2 linked regions of the Sphaerotilus microaerophilus genome follow. The main gene of each other region encodes a partner of the protein of the gene in region 2 in a complex. Links are inferred from orthologs where the notes say so. Each region holds a gene or a part of one and is shown on either strand. Other genes may lie near its edges.

Region 1 (7,050 bases), 1.4 Mb from region 2 along the record:
CAGCTCCATGGAGCAGCTCACCACCACCGTGCGGCAGACGGCGGATTCCGCCCGCGCGGCCAACCAGCTCGCCAGCGCCGCGGCCGAGGCCGCCCAGCGGGGCGGGCAGGTGATGGCCCAGGTGGTTGACAACATGGAGCAGATCAGCGGCTCCAGCCGCAAGATCGGCGAGATCATCGGCGTGATCGACAGCATCGCCTTCCAGACCAACATCCTGGCGCTCAACGCGGCGGTGGAAGCCGCGCGTGCTGGCGAGCAGGGCCGTGGCTTTGCGGTGGTGGCTGGCGAGGTGCGCAGCCTGGCGCAGCGCAGCGCCGATGCGGCGCGCGAGATCAAGGGCCTGATCGCTGCCAGCGTCGAGACCGTGGACAGTGGCGGGCGGCTGGTCCACGCTGCCGGGACCACCATCGGTGCCTTGGTTGCCGATGTGCAGCGGGTCAATCACATCATCGGCGAGATCACCTCGGCGGCGAGCGAGCAGAGCGTCGAGCTGGGCCACGTCAACGGCGCGGTCACCCAGCTCGACCAGATGACGCAGCAGAACGCGGCGCTGGTCGAGCAGAGTGCCGCCGCGGCAGAGAGCCTGCGCGAGCAGTCCCGGCGCCTGACCGAGGTCGTGGCGGCCTTCCACGTGGCCGGTGGTCACGCGGAGCCAGCCCGTGCGCAGCCGGCCCCTGCACAGGCAGCGCGTGCGGCGGCGGCCCCCGCGCCGAAGCCTCCCCGCGCCCAGCCTGCCGTGCCAACCCAGGCCGCCGCAACCCAGGTCGCGACGGCAGGCGACGACTGGACCACCTTCTGAATCCTGCCGCCTACTGAATCCCCGGTGCCTGCCGATAACCCTCCTGCGGGGCTCGGCCAGCGCACCGGCTGCCAGCGGCCGAACCTGCCCGTTCTGCCTTCCCCGCGTCCACCGCGTTCCCAGCGTTCACTGCCTTCCCTGTTCGACAGGAGTCCCCCATGAGCATCGTCCAGGACCGGCCGCGCAGCGCGCTCGCCGAACAATCCCTCGCGTCCTACGGTCGTCAGTCGGCCAACGCCGCCCGCGGTGCCGCTGCCAGTGCGGGTGAGTTCCTCACCTTCCGCCTGGGCGGCGAGGAGTACGGGGTCGACATCCTCAAGGTGCAGGAGATCCGCTCCTACGAGGCACCCACGCGCATTGCCAACTCACCGGCCTTCCTGAAGGGGGTGGTGGACCTGCGCGGCGTGATCGTGCCGATCATCGACCTGCGCCTGAAGCTGGGCTGCGACAGCGCCGAGCTGAACGCCATGACCGTGGTCATCGTGCTGAACATGCGTGGGCGGGTCATCGGCGCGGTGGTTGATGCCGTGTCGGACGTGATCCAGCTCGACGCGGCGCTGGTGCAGCCTGCCCCGGCGATGAATGCCCTGGTCGACACCCGCTACATCCGCGGCATCGCCAACGTCGCCGAGCGCATGCTGATCCTGGTGGACATCGAGTCGGTGCTGACCGGCGACGAGCTCGGCGCGCTCGACGCCAGCTTCTGATCCGCCCCTGCCCGCGGCGCTAGTCCGCCGCGCGGCGCAGCGTTTCGACCACCGGGCGCTGCAGCAGCTCGCGCAGGCTCCACCAGCCGGCCCCCAGCGCCAGCAGCGCACCGGCGGCCGTGCCGGCCAGCGGCACCCACAGCGGCGCGTTCCAGTCGAAGTTGAACACCTGGCGCGCCAGTGCCCAGCCCACGCCCATCGCGGCAGCGCTGGCCAGCAGGCCGGCCAGGGCCCCCACCGACAGCAGCTCCGCGCGCTGCACCTGCGCCAGCAGTCGGCTGCCCGCGCCCATCGCCCGCAGCAGCGCGAATTCGCGCGCGCGCGCCTCACGGCTGGCGCTCACCGCCGCGAACAGCACCAGCAGACCGGCCGCCAGCGTGAAGGCAAACAGAAACTCCACCGCCTGCACCACCTGGTCCAGTACCCGCTGCACCTGGGCGATCTGCGCGGACACGTCCACGCTGGTGATGTTCGGGTACTGCCGCGCCAGCGTGGCGTCGAAGCCGCGTTGGCCCGCACCGTCGGGCGCGCGGAAGGCCGCGATGTAGGTCACCGGCAGGTCCGTCATCCGGGCGCGCGGGAACAGCACGAAGAAGTTGACCCGCATCGAGGCCCAGTCCACCTTGCGCAGGCTGCTGATACGGCCCTCCACCGGGCTGCCGGCGATGTCGAAGCGCAGCCGGTCGCCCAGCTTCAGCCCCAGGGTCTGCGCCAGGCCCTCCTCGACGCTGAGGGCGTCCGCCTCGTCGGCCTGCCAGCGCCCCGCCACCACCTGGTTGTGCGCCGGCAGCGCGGCATCGTGGCTGAGGTTGAACTCGCGGTCGACCAGCCGTTTGGCGCGGTCGGCGGCGTAGTCCTCCAGCTTCACCTCGCGGCCGTTCACCGCCACCAGCCGGCCGCGGATCATCGGGTACCAGTCGTAGCGAGCCACGCCCGCGTCGCGCAGCGTGGCGCGGAAGGCCTCGCCCTGCTCGGGCAGCACGTTGATGACGAAGCGGTCCGGTGCGTCCGGCGGCGTCGCCGCCCGCCAGCTGCGGACCAGATCGGTGCGCAGCATCACCAGCAGGACGAGCGCCATCATGCCCACCGCCAGGGCGCTGACCTGCAGCACGACCAGCCCCGGGCGTGCCGCCAGCTGGCGCTTGGCCAGCGTCAGCCAGCGTGGCGCGCCCACCTCGGGCACCAGGCGGCGCAGCAGGTGCACGGCCAGCCAGCCACTGCCGGCAAAGAACAGCCAGGCGGCGGCAAAGCCGCCCACGGCGATGCCGCCCAGCTTCAGGTCGGCAGCGGCCAGCATCAGCAGTCCGGCAAAGCCGGCGATGCCGGTGGCCAGCACCAGCAGCGAGGCGGCGCGGGGCTCGCCCAGGTCGCGCCGGATCACCCGCAGCGCCGGCACGCTGGCGAGCTGCAGCACCGGCGGCAGACCGAAGGCGGCCAGCAGGATCAGCCCGACGCCACCACCCAGCGCCGCCGGCCACGCAGTCGGCGCCGGCAGCTGGGCGTCGATCAACCCGGCCAGCAGCCAGACGAAGCCCTGGTGCACCACCAGGCCCAGCAGCACCCCCAGGGCGCTGGCGAGCAGCCCGACCCAGAGCAGCTCCAGCGCATAGGTGGCAGCGATGCGCCGCTGCGGCTGGCCGAGCACGCGCAGCATGGCGCAGGCGTCCAGGTGGCGCAGCGCAAAGCCGCGCGCGGCAATGCCCACGGCCACGGCGGCCAGCAGCGCAGCCAGCACGGCCACCAGCTGCAGGAACTGGCCGGCGCGGTCCAGCGTCTGGCGCATTTCCGGGCGGGCACTGTCGAGCGATTCGACGCGCGCGCCGCGTACCCGCTCGCGCTGCAGCGCCTCCTCGGCCCAGCTGACGTAGCCCTTCACCGCGGTGCTGGCGCCACGCCCGTCGTACGCTGCCACCGCCAGACGCCAGGTCACGCGGCTGGCCGGCTGGATCAGCCGGGTGGCGTCCAGGTCGGCGGTGTGCATCAGCACCCGCGGGGCAAAGTTCATGAAGCCGGCGCCCCGGTCGGGCTCCACCCGCAGCACGGCGGCCACGCGCAGCCCCGCCTCGCCCAGCATCAGCGTGTCGCCCAGGCGCAGTTGCAGCGCATCGAGCACCGCGGCATCGACCCAGACGCTGCCGGGTGCCGGGCCCTGGGCAACCTCGCGGTGGGCCGAGGCGGCCCCACTTGGTGTGGCACCTTGCGCAGTGGCCGGCGCATCGCTGATGCGCAGCGCGCCGCGCAGCGGATAGCCGGCGCTGGCCGCCTTGACCGCCACCAGCAGGGTGCGCTCGCCACGTTCCTCGGGCGCGCGCGCCATGCTCGGGAAGCTCGCCGTGACCGCCTGCTTCAGCCCCATCTGCGCAGCGGTGCGCGCAAAGTCAGGCGGCAGAGGCTGGTCGCTCGCCACCACCGCGTCGCCGCCGAGCAGCGAGCGTGCGTCGCGGGCCAGGCCACCCTGCAGGCGGTCGGAGAAAAAACCCACCGAGCTGAGCGCGGCGACCGCCAGGATCACCGCCAGTCCGATCAGGCGCAGCTCGCCGGCGCGGAAGTCGCGCAGCAGCTGGCGCCAGGCCAGGCGGAGGACGGAAGGGGGGCGATCGGCGCGGGTGGCGGGGCGCGGCAGGGCCGGGCTCAGGGGCGTGGCAGACATGGCCGCCAAGGTACACCATGCGCGGTGACAGCGCCGAATGGAGCGTGCAAAGCCGCCGAATGTCGCCTCAGGGTCGGCGTGTTGCAATGTCAATCATCATGAACGTCCTGCCCACCCTCTACCTCTCCCACGGCTCGCCGATGATCGCGATCGAGCGTTCGCCGGCCAGTGACTTCCTCGACGGGCTCGGTGCGCGCATCGAGCGCGAGTTTGGCCGTCCGCGCGCTGCGCTGGTCGTCTCGCCGCACACCGCGACGCGCCGCCCGGTGGTGCTGGCCGAGCGCAAGCACGGGGCGATCCACGACTTCGGCGGCTTCCCGGCCGAGCTCTACGAACAGCAGTACGACGCCCAGGGCGACCCGCAGCTGGCGGTCGATGTGGCGCGGCGGCTGACCGAGGCGGGCATCGCCACCGAAGCGGTGGCCGCTGGCGGCCTGGACCATGGCATCTGGACGCTGCTCAAGCGCATGTGGCCCGCCGCCGAGGTGCCGGTGGTGCCGCTGTCGCTGGTGCCGAACTGGACGCCGCGCCAGCAGTGGGCCATCGGCGCGGCCCTGGCCCCGCTGGCCGCCGAGGGCGTGCTGATCATCGGCAGCGGCGCGATGACGCACAACCTGCGGCGCTTCTTTGGCCACCGCGGGGCCGTGGAGCGGTCGGTCGAGCCCGATGTGGCGGCCTTCCGCGACTGGGTGGTCGAGCGCGGCGCGGCGCGCGACTGGGAGGCGCTGTGGGACTACCGCCGCCAGGCGCCCCACGCGGCCGAGCAGCACCCCACCGACGAGCACTGGCTGCCCTTCTACGTGGCGGCCGGAGCGGGCGGTGCCGACCACGCCGCGCTGCGCATCCATGACAGCGTCGACGCCGGCCTGCTGGCGATGGACGGCTTTGCCTTCGGCCCGGCCGCGACGCAGCTCGCTGCCTGATCGACCGGCCTGATCGACCCGCCTGATCGACCCGCCTGATCGACCCGCCGCGTCGGCACCCTGCTCAGGCCGGGTTGTCGATGTCGATGTGCTGGTGCGCCAGCCCGAAGTGCTGCGCCAGATGGGCGCCGAGCGCCTCGGCGCCGTAGCGCTCGGTGGCGTGGTGGCCGCAGGCCAGGTAGGCCACGCCGGTCTCGCGGGCGTAGTGCGCCTGCGGTTCGGAGATCTCGCCGGTCAGGTAGACGTCCGCCCCCGCCGCGATGGCCGACTCGAACCAGCCCTGCGCGCCGCCGGTGCACCAGGCCACCCGCTGCAGCGGCCGGCCGTCGCCGGGCAGCAGTACGGGGGTGCGCCCCAGCCGCTCGCCGACGTGGCGGGCCAGCTGGGCAGCGTCGCCGATGCCCGCCGGCGGGCTACCCAGCCAGCCCAGCTGCTGCTCGCCAAAGCGGCCCTGCGCCGTGAAGCCCAGCCGCTGGCCGAGCTGTGCGTTGTTGCCCAGCTCGGCATGCGCGTCCAGCGGCAGGTGGTAGGCGTAGAGGTTGATGTCATGCTGCAGCAGCCGGGCCAGGCGCTGCTTCATCCAGCCAGTGACGCGCCCGTCCTGGCCGCGCCAGAACAGGCCGTGGTGGACCAGGAGAGCGTCTGCCCCGGCCGCGATGGCCGCGTCGATCAGGGCCACGCTGGCGGTCACCCCGGTGACGAGGCGGCGGATCGTCTCCCGCCCCTCCACCTGCAGGCCGTTCGGCCCATAATCGCTGAAGCGAGGCACCTCCAGCAGTTGGTCCAGGTGGGCAGTGAGTGCGTCGCGACGGGTTTCCACGGCGGTAGATCCTTCATTTCCTGACATGCGCAGGCTCTGGCTCGTATTCTCGCAAGCCGTCACCGTGGCGGTGGCGGTGGTCTTCGTGCTGGCCACGTTGCAGCCGCAGTGGCTGGCCGGGCGCAGCAGCGCGGCGGGCGTGCAGGTGATGGTGCACAGCGCGCCAGCGGGCGCACGGGGCGCCTCGGCCGACGCGCCGGTGACGGGGCATGCCCTGGCGGCGCGCCAGGCGGCACCGTCGGTGGTCAGCGTGCTGACGCAGGGCGCGCAGACCCGGTCGCCGCACGCCGCGGAGCCCTGGTTCAAGCGCTACTTCGGCGAGCCCGAGTCGGGCATGGGCTCGGCGGTGATCGTCAGTGCGGATGGCTACCTGCTGACCAACAACCACGTGGTCGAAGATACCCAGCGCATCGAGGTGGTGCTGGCGGATGGACGCCGCACACCGGCCAAGGTGGTGGGCACCGACCCGGAGAGCGACCTCGCGGTGCTGAAGATCGAGGCACAGGGCCTGCCGGCCATCACCTTCGGCGATGCCGAGGCGCTGCAGGTGGGCGACGTTGTGCTGGCCATCGGCAACCCCTTCAACGTCGGGCAGACGGTGACGGCAGGCATCGTCAGTGCGCTGGGCCGCAACGGGCTGGGGCTGAACACCTTCGAGAATTTCATCCAGACCGATGCCGCCATCAACCCGGGCAACTCGGGTGGCGCGCTGGTGGACACCGGCGGACACCTGATGGGCATCAACACCGCGATCTACTCGCGCTCGGGCGGCAGCATGGGCATCGGCTTCGCGATCCCCGTGACCACCGCGCGCCAGGTCATGGACGGCCTGATCCGCGATGGCGTGGTCACGCGTGGCTGGATCGGCGTGCAGCCCAGCGACCTCAGCGCCGAGCGCGCGGCGGCGCTCAAGCTCGGCACCGAGCAGGGCGTGTTGATCAGTGGGGTGCTCAACGACGGCCCGGCCAGCGCCGCAGGCGTGCGTCCGGGCGACGTGGTGGTGCGCGTGGCCGGCCGGCCGGTGGCCAACACAGGCCAGCTGCTGAACGCGGTGGCGGCGCTCAAGCCGAAGCAACCCGCCAAGCTCTCGGTCGTGCGCGAAGGTCGTTCGATCGAGTTGACTGTGCAGATCGCGCAGCGGCCGAAGGCCG
Region 2 (6,840 bases):
GGCCCTGGGCTATGCCCTGCTCACGGCCGCGCTGGTCGGTGGGCTGCGCTGGCCGATGGCTGCCGTGGTGCTGGGCCTGGGCGGCGTGGCCATGCTGCACGTGGCCTGGGTACTGCGGCGTGGCGCGGCCAAGGGGCCGCGATGAGCGCGCTCGACGCCCTCCTCGACCTGTCGCGCTGGTCGGCAGTGCTGGGCATGCACGGCATGGATACGGCAGCGCTGTTCGGCCTGTTCGGCCACTTCCTGCTGCTGTCCATGCTGGCGGTGGGCGGCGCGATCACCACCGCGCCGGACATGCAGCGCTACCTGGTGCAGGAGCACGGCTGGCTGAGCGATGCGCAGTTCAGCGCCTCGATCGGCCTGGCGCAGGCCGCGCCGGGGCCGAACATCCTCTTCGTCGCCGTGCTGGGCTGGAACGTGGCCGGCCTGGCCGGCATGGTCGCCACGATGGCCGGCATCCTGATCCCCAGCTCCACGCTGGCCTTCGCGGCCTCACGCTGGCTGGGCAGCCGGCGCGAGCGGCTCGGCGTGCGCGCCTTCACCGCCGGTCTGGCGCCGCTGACCATCGGCCTGCTCTGGTCGACCGGCTGGGTGCTGGCCACGCCCGTGCGCCACCAGTGGAGCGCCTGGCTGCTGCTGGGCCTCACGCTGCTGGTGATGCTGCGCACCCAGGTCAGTCCGATGTGGCTGATCGGCCTGGGCGCGCTGGTTGGCGCGGCCGGCTGGGTCTGAGCCGAGATCGATGTCGCGCCGGCCTGGGGCTCAGCGCGGGCTTTCGTGGAAGACGTAGGGCGTCGAGTAGTCGCTGATCTCAAAGTAGACCCGCTTCTCACCGTCGTCGGCCGTGCCGTTGAGGTTCTCGTCCAGGATGCCGTAGCCGTAGCGATACGGGCGCGGATTGGTGTCGTCGGTGCCGTAGGCGGTGCTGATCTTGTCGATCTTGACGAAGCGCTTGACCACCTTGTCCCCCGCGTAGATCTCCAGCACGCCGTTGGTGCCGGTCCAGTTCTGGATGCCGCGGCGGATCTCGTTCTGGGTTTCCTGGGTGCAGCCGGCCAAGGCCAGCAAGGCGGCGCCGGCCAGTAGCGTGCAGGTGGCGCCAAGGCGACGTGGGCTCAGGGAGGTCTTCATCAAGTGGATCCTTGTCAGTCGGCGGCGCGGCTCAGCGGGTGCCGAAGATGCGGTCGCCCGCGTCCCCCAGGCCGGGCAGGATGTAGCCGTCGGCATTGAGGTGGCTGTCGATGGCGGCCGTCCAGCAGCGCACGTCGGGGTGGGCCTTCTCCAGCGCGGCAATGCCTTCGGGCGCTGCCACCAGCACCAGCGCGCGGATGTCGCGGCAGCCCCGCGCCTTGAGCATGTCGACGGTGGCGATCATCGAACCCCCGGTGGCCAGCATCGGGTCCAGGATCAGCGCGGTGCGCTCGTCCAGGTGGCCGACGAAGCGGTCCACATAGGGCTCGGGCTGCAGCGTCTCGTGGTTGCGCGCCACGCCCACCACGCTGACCTTCGCGTTCGGGATCATGTCCAGCGCGCCATCGAGCATGCCCAGGCCGGCCCGCAGGATCGGCACCAGCGTGACCTTGCGACCGGCGATGCGCTCCACCGGAATTTCGCCGCACCAGCCGGTGACCGTGGCCGGCTCCAGCGGGAAGTCGGCCGTGGCCTCGTAGACCAGCAGCCGGGCGATCTCGCCGGTCAGCTCGCGGAACTTCTTGGTCGAGCCTTCCTCGCGCAGGAGGCCGACCTTGTGGCGAATCAGGGGGTGAGGAACGGCGAGGACGGGCATCGGGCGTGACGGCGGTGCGTGGCAACGCCCGCAGTGTACTCAGCCGGGTGTGTCGTTTTCACGATCTGCGTCAGCCTCCTCGGGCTCCACAGGCTCCTGCTCCTGCGCATCCTCTGCTTCCTGCGCCGCCGCCCGGCGCTGGCGCAGCGCCTCGTACAGGCACACCGCGGTGGCCACCGAGACGTTCAGGCTCTCCACCGCGCCGCTCATCGGGATGTGCACCAGCTGGTCGCAGGTCTGGCGGGTGAGCTGGCGCATGCCGTCGCCCTCGGCGCCCAGCACCAGGGCCACAGGGCCGGTGAGGTCCACGTCGTAGATCGACGCCTCGGCGTCGTCGCTGGCGCCGATCAGGCGCAGGTCGCGCTCCTTGAGTTCGCCCATCGTGCGCGCCAGGTTCGGCACCATGAAATAGGGCACCGTCTCGGCCGCGCCGCTGGCCACCTTGGCGACGGTGGCGTTGATGCCCGCGGCGTTCTTCTGCGGCGCGATCACCGCCTGCACGCCCGCGCCATCGGCCACGCGCAGGCAGGCGCCGAGGTTGTGCGGGTCGGTCACGCCGTCGAGCAGCAGCAGCAGCGGCACGCCGCCCACGGCCTCCAGCTCCTCCAGCAGCTCGTCGATCGAGTGGCGCTGCGGCAGCGGGTCCACCCGCGCGGCCACGCCCTGGTGGCGCGGCGAGTGGGCCAGCTTGCACAGGCGGGCGTCGTCGCTCTCCACCAGCGTGGCGCCGGCGGCGCGGGCGCGCTCGACGAAGTGGCGCATGCGGGCGTCACGCCGCGACGGGTCGAAGTACAGCTCGCGCACGGTTTGCGGCGCGATCTTCAGGCGCACGGTCAGGGCATGGAAGCCGAACAGCAGGTTGGCAGGCATCAGGGGTCCGATCAGGAATTCAAGCGGCTGCCGCGGTGGCGGCAACGGCGGAGGCATCAGCAGCGGCATCAGTGGCGGCACCGCCGGCCAGGGCCGCAGCGGCATCGCCGCCAGGGGCGCGGACGGCCACGTCGGCGGTGATCCGCCCCGCCTCGATGCGGATCTGGCGGTCGCAACGGGAGGCGATTGCCGGGTCGTGGGTCACCAGCACCAGCGTGGTGCCCACCTCGCGGTTGAGGTCGAACATCAGCTGCATCACCGCCTCGCCGGTGGCATGGTCGAGGCTGCCGGTGGGCTCGTCGGCAAAGAGCACCGCCGGGCGCAGCACGAAGGCGCGCGCCAGCGCCACGCGCTGCTGTTCGCCGCCCGACAGCAGGCGCGGGTAATGCCCCAGGCGCTCGCCCAGGCCGACGCGCTGCAGCATCTCGGTGGCCAGGCGGCGGGCCTGGCGGTCCCCGCGCAGCTCCAGCGGCAGCATCACGTTCTCCAGTGCGCTCAGGTGGCCCATCAGCTGGAAGCTCTGGAACACGAAGCCCACGCGCTCGCCCCGCACCGCAGCGCGGGCGTCCTCGTCCAGCGTGAACAGGTCCACCCCCGCCAGCCGGACCTGGCCGCTGGTCGGCAGGTCCAGCCCCGCCAGGATGGACAGCAGCGTGCTCTTGCCGGAGCCCGAGGCGCCGACGATCGCCACCGACTCGCGCTCGGCGAGGCTGAATTCGATCTCGTGCAGAATCGTCAGCACCCCCGTGGCATCGCGGACCTGCTTGGTCACGCCCTTGACTTCAATGATGTTCTTGCCCATGCGTTTGCAGCCCTGGCAGCGCGCCGGCTGCGTAGGTGTTGGTGTCAGTGTCGACCGGCGGCACTTTATCCTGCTCGGGCTGGCCGGCGCCGCCGGCATGGCTTGTGCCGCTTCGACCCCGACCACGACCGCGGCCCCCTCACCGAAACGACGCCTGCTGGTGGTCGGCGACAGCCTCTCGGCCGAATACGGCCTGCGCCGCGGCAGCGGCTGGGTGGCCCTGGCCGACCAGCGCCTGAAGGCCGAACTGCCCGGCACCGAGGTGGTCAACGCCAGCATCAGCGGCGACACCACCTCCGGGGGGCGCTCGCGCCTGGCCGCCCTGCTCGCCCAGCATCGCCCCACCCACGTGGTGATCGAGCTCGGCGGCAACGACGCCCTGCGCGGCCTGCCCCTGGAGATGACCCGCGCCAACCTGGCCGCCATGGCCCAACAGGCCAAGGCCGCCGGCGCCAAGGTCATGCTCATCGGCATGCAGGTGCCGCCCAACTACGGGCCGGGCTATACGCGGGACTTCCAGGCCCTGTTCCCCCAGGTCGCCAAACAGGAGTCAGCCGCCCTGCTGCCCTTCCTGCTGGCCGGCGTGGCTGACGATGCCGACCCGATGCGCTGGTTCCAGGCCGACCGCATCCACCCCAACGAGGCGGCGCATCCGCGCATCCTCGCCAACGTCTGGCCGGTGCTGCTGCCCTGGCTGAAGCAGCCTGGCGCGAAGGGATAGAGCCTGACCATGCCCACCGAAAGCCCCGACAACGAAGCCATCCACGAGCCACGCCGCTGGCGTGACAACGGCTGGACCGCCCAGGTCATCAAGAACAACGACGACGACGGCTGGGCCGTCGCGATGTACAAGGCCGGCGAAGCCGAGCCGGCCCTGGTCGGCCCCTGGACCATGGGGCGCGACAAGAAGAACCCCAAGCCGCTCGATCAGGCCGCCTTCAACACCCTGGTCAAGACGGCGGGCGAGGTGCTGCGCCGCCACGAGCAGCAGCGGCACGCCGAGCTGCACAAGGAGTTCACGCTGACCGGCACGGATGGATCGGTGGTGGTGATGATCGACATCGTGCCCGACGAGGAGCACCCCTACGCGCTGCTCAGCGCACGCGGCGCCTGGGGCGACACGATCGCCGAAGTGCGCGTGCCGCCCAGCTTCAAGCTGACGCGTGCCAGCGCCGCAGCGTGGCTGGAGGGCGGCTGTCAGCCACCGGGACGATCGGACAGGTGAGGTTCAGCAACCACCCCGCCCCTGCGGGACACCCCTCCGGAGGAGGGGAATGGAGACGCCGGCCGCCAGGGGCAGGCAACGCAGCATTGATTCCCCTCCGTTGGAGGGGTGGCAGGCGAAGCCTGACGGGGTGGTTCACGATGGCACAACGAGACTTGAATGCAACCACCCCGCCCCTGCGGGGCACCCCTCCGGAGGAGGGGAATGGAGACGCCGGCCGCCAGGGGCAGGCAACGCAGCATTGATTCCCCTCCGTTGAAGGGGTGGCAGGCGAAGCCTGACGGGGTGGTTCACGATGGCACAACGAGACTTGAATGCAACCACCCCGCCCCTGCGGGGCACCCCTCCGGAGGAGGGGAATGGAGACGCCGGCCGCCAGGGGCAGGCAACGCAGCATTGATTCCCCTCCGTTGGAGGGGTGGCAGGCGAAGCCTGACGGGGTGGTTCACGATGGCACAACGAGACTTGAATGCAACCACCCCGCCCCTGCGGGGCACCCCTCCGGAGGAGGGGAATGGGGACGCCGGCCGCCAGGGGCAGGCAACGCAGCATTGATTCCCCTCCGTTGGAGGGGTGGCAGGCGAAGCCTGACGGGGTGATTCACGATGTCACAACGAGACTTGAATGCAACCACCCCGCCCCTGCGGGGCACCCCTCCGGAGGAGGGGAATGGAGACGCCGGCCGCCAGGGGCAGGCAACGCAGCATTGATTCCCCTCCGTTGGAGGGGTGGCAGGCGAAGCCTGACGGGGTGATTCACGATGTCACAACGAGACTTGAATGCAACCACCCCGCCCCTGCGGGGCACCCCTCCGGAGGAGGGGAATGGAGACGCCGGCCGCCAGGGGCAGGCAACGCAGCATTGATTCCCCTCCGTTGGAGGGGTGGCAGGCGAAGCCTGACGGGGTGGTTCACGATGGCACAACGAGACTTGAACGCAACCACCCCGCCCCTGCGGGGCACCCCTCCGGAGGAGGGGAATGGAGACGCCGGCCGCCAGGGGCAGGCAACGCAGCATTGATTCCCCTCCGTTGGAGGGGTGGCAGGCGAAGCCTGACGGGGTGGTTCACGATGGCACAACGAGACTTGAATGCAACCACCCCGCCCCTGCGGGGCACCCCTCCGGAGGAGGGGAATGGGGACGGTTCCAGGTTCACCCGGAACTATCGGTCGTTGCCGTTCAACCCTCGGTTGAAGGAACGGGCCAAGGCATTGCGCAAGGCGGGCAATCTGTCCGAAGTGCTGCTCTGGAATCAGCTCAGGAAGGGGCAGTTCAAGGGGCTGGATTTCGACCGGCAGAAGATCATTGGCAACTACATCGTGGACTTCTTCTGCGCCGAGAAGAACACCGTCGTCGAGGTGGATGGCAGCAGTCACGACGACAAGGCGGACTATGACGCACAACGCGACGCCTTTCTGGCGGGGCTGGGCCTGCATGTGGTCCATATCCTGGACAAGGACGTGAAGCAGGACATGGCCGCTGTCATGGGCTTCTTGATGCAGCAGATGTTTCCTGACCCGCAGGGCGCCGTGACCTGGGATTCAAGCCGTTGCCTGGGTCACTCACGCTGACTGTGCCGTCACTTTCCGCTGATGGCTGGCCTGGCAGTCGCCGCGTCGGCCCTGCCGTTCGATTTCACCCATGTCGGCAACTTCGGACACATGAGCCACACCGGCGACTCCGCCGGCAAGGCAGCGCTGGCCAGTGACCCTGCCCCCCTGCCCTCCTCCCGCCCTCGCCCCCGCTCAGCCTCTCAGGTCACCAGCACCCGCAGCGGGCTCGTCCAGGGTCCGGAACCCCGGTTGTTGACCCCGCGCATGCGCACCCAGACGAAGCCGGGCCTCAAGTCATCGACAGTGAAGCGCTGTACCGAAAACACCGTCTGCACGTGCGACCAGACCGAGGCTTCAGTACTCACGCTGCTCGGGTCGGTGGACGCGGTCTGCACCTCGTAGCCCAGCGCACCCTCGGCGCGGTTGGCATGCAGCTCGATCCGCCCGGTGTGTTCGGTCGGTGCACCGCGCAGGCCAGCCATCGGCCCCGGCAGCGCACCATTGCCATTCGAGGCGCGCGCCTGCTCCTGCCTGAGCTCGAAGCCGGTGCTGCCCAGTTTGGCCACATCGCCGTTGGCCGTGAACTCCACGTAAGCGGCCAGGC

The links.
Region 1: the proteins of NGK70_RS14180 (region 2) and NGK70_RS19830 are in contact, whole or in part, in a cryo-EM structure (PDB 9GE8), measured with the Escherichia coli proteins. The link is inferred for Sphaerotilus microaerophilus from one-to-one orthologs.

What each region holds. Positions count from the first base shown.
Region 1 is NZ_AP025730.1:4,642,903-4,649,952, reverse strand. What follows is about bases 1,326-4,462. They hold NGK70_RS19830 (ABC transporter permease), read right to left. Parts: upstream 4,157-4,462; coding sequence 1,526-4,156; downstream 1,326-1,525. Other genes in these bases: NGK70_RS19825 (dioxygenase family protein), read left to right, coding at 4,255-4,462; NGK70_RS19835 (chemotaxis protein CheW), read left to right, coding at 1,326-1,506. In the rest of the region: NGK70_RS19840 (methyl-accepting chemotaxis protein), read left to right, coding at 1-799; more of NGK70_RS19835, read left to right, coding at 958-1,325; more of NGK70_RS19825, read left to right, coding at 4,463-5,079; NGK70_RS19820 (Nif3-like dinuclear metal center hexameric protein), read right to left, coding at 5,144-5,899; NGK70_RS19815 (S1C family serine protease), read left to right, coding at 5,925-7,050.
Region 2 is NZ_AP025730.1:3,280,190-3,287,029, forward strand. Bases 1,568-4,494 are described here. They hold NGK70_RS14180 (ABC transporter ATP-binding protein), read right to left. Parts: upstream 3,459-4,494; coding sequence 2,676-3,458; downstream 1,568-2,675. Other genes in these bases: upp (uracil phosphoribosyltransferase), read right to left, coding at 1,568-1,786; rlmB (23S rRNA (guanosine(2251)-2'-O)-methyltransferase RlmB), read right to left, coding at 1,826-2,656; NGK70_RS14185 (arylesterase), read left to right, coding at 3,457-4,179; NGK70_RS14190 (hypothetical protein), read left to right, coding at 4,189-4,494. Also shown: NGK70_RS14155 (chromate transporter), read left to right, coding at 1-145; NGK70_RS14160 (chromate transporter), read left to right, coding at 196-732; NGK70_RS14165 (hypothetical protein), read right to left, coding at 763-1,131; more of upp, read right to left, coding at 1,163-1,567; more of NGK70_RS14190, read left to right, coding at 4,495-4,683; NGK70_RS14195 (endonuclease domain-containing protein), read left to right, coding at 5,856-6,254; NGK70_RS14200 (hypothetical protein), read right to left, coding at 6,437-6,840.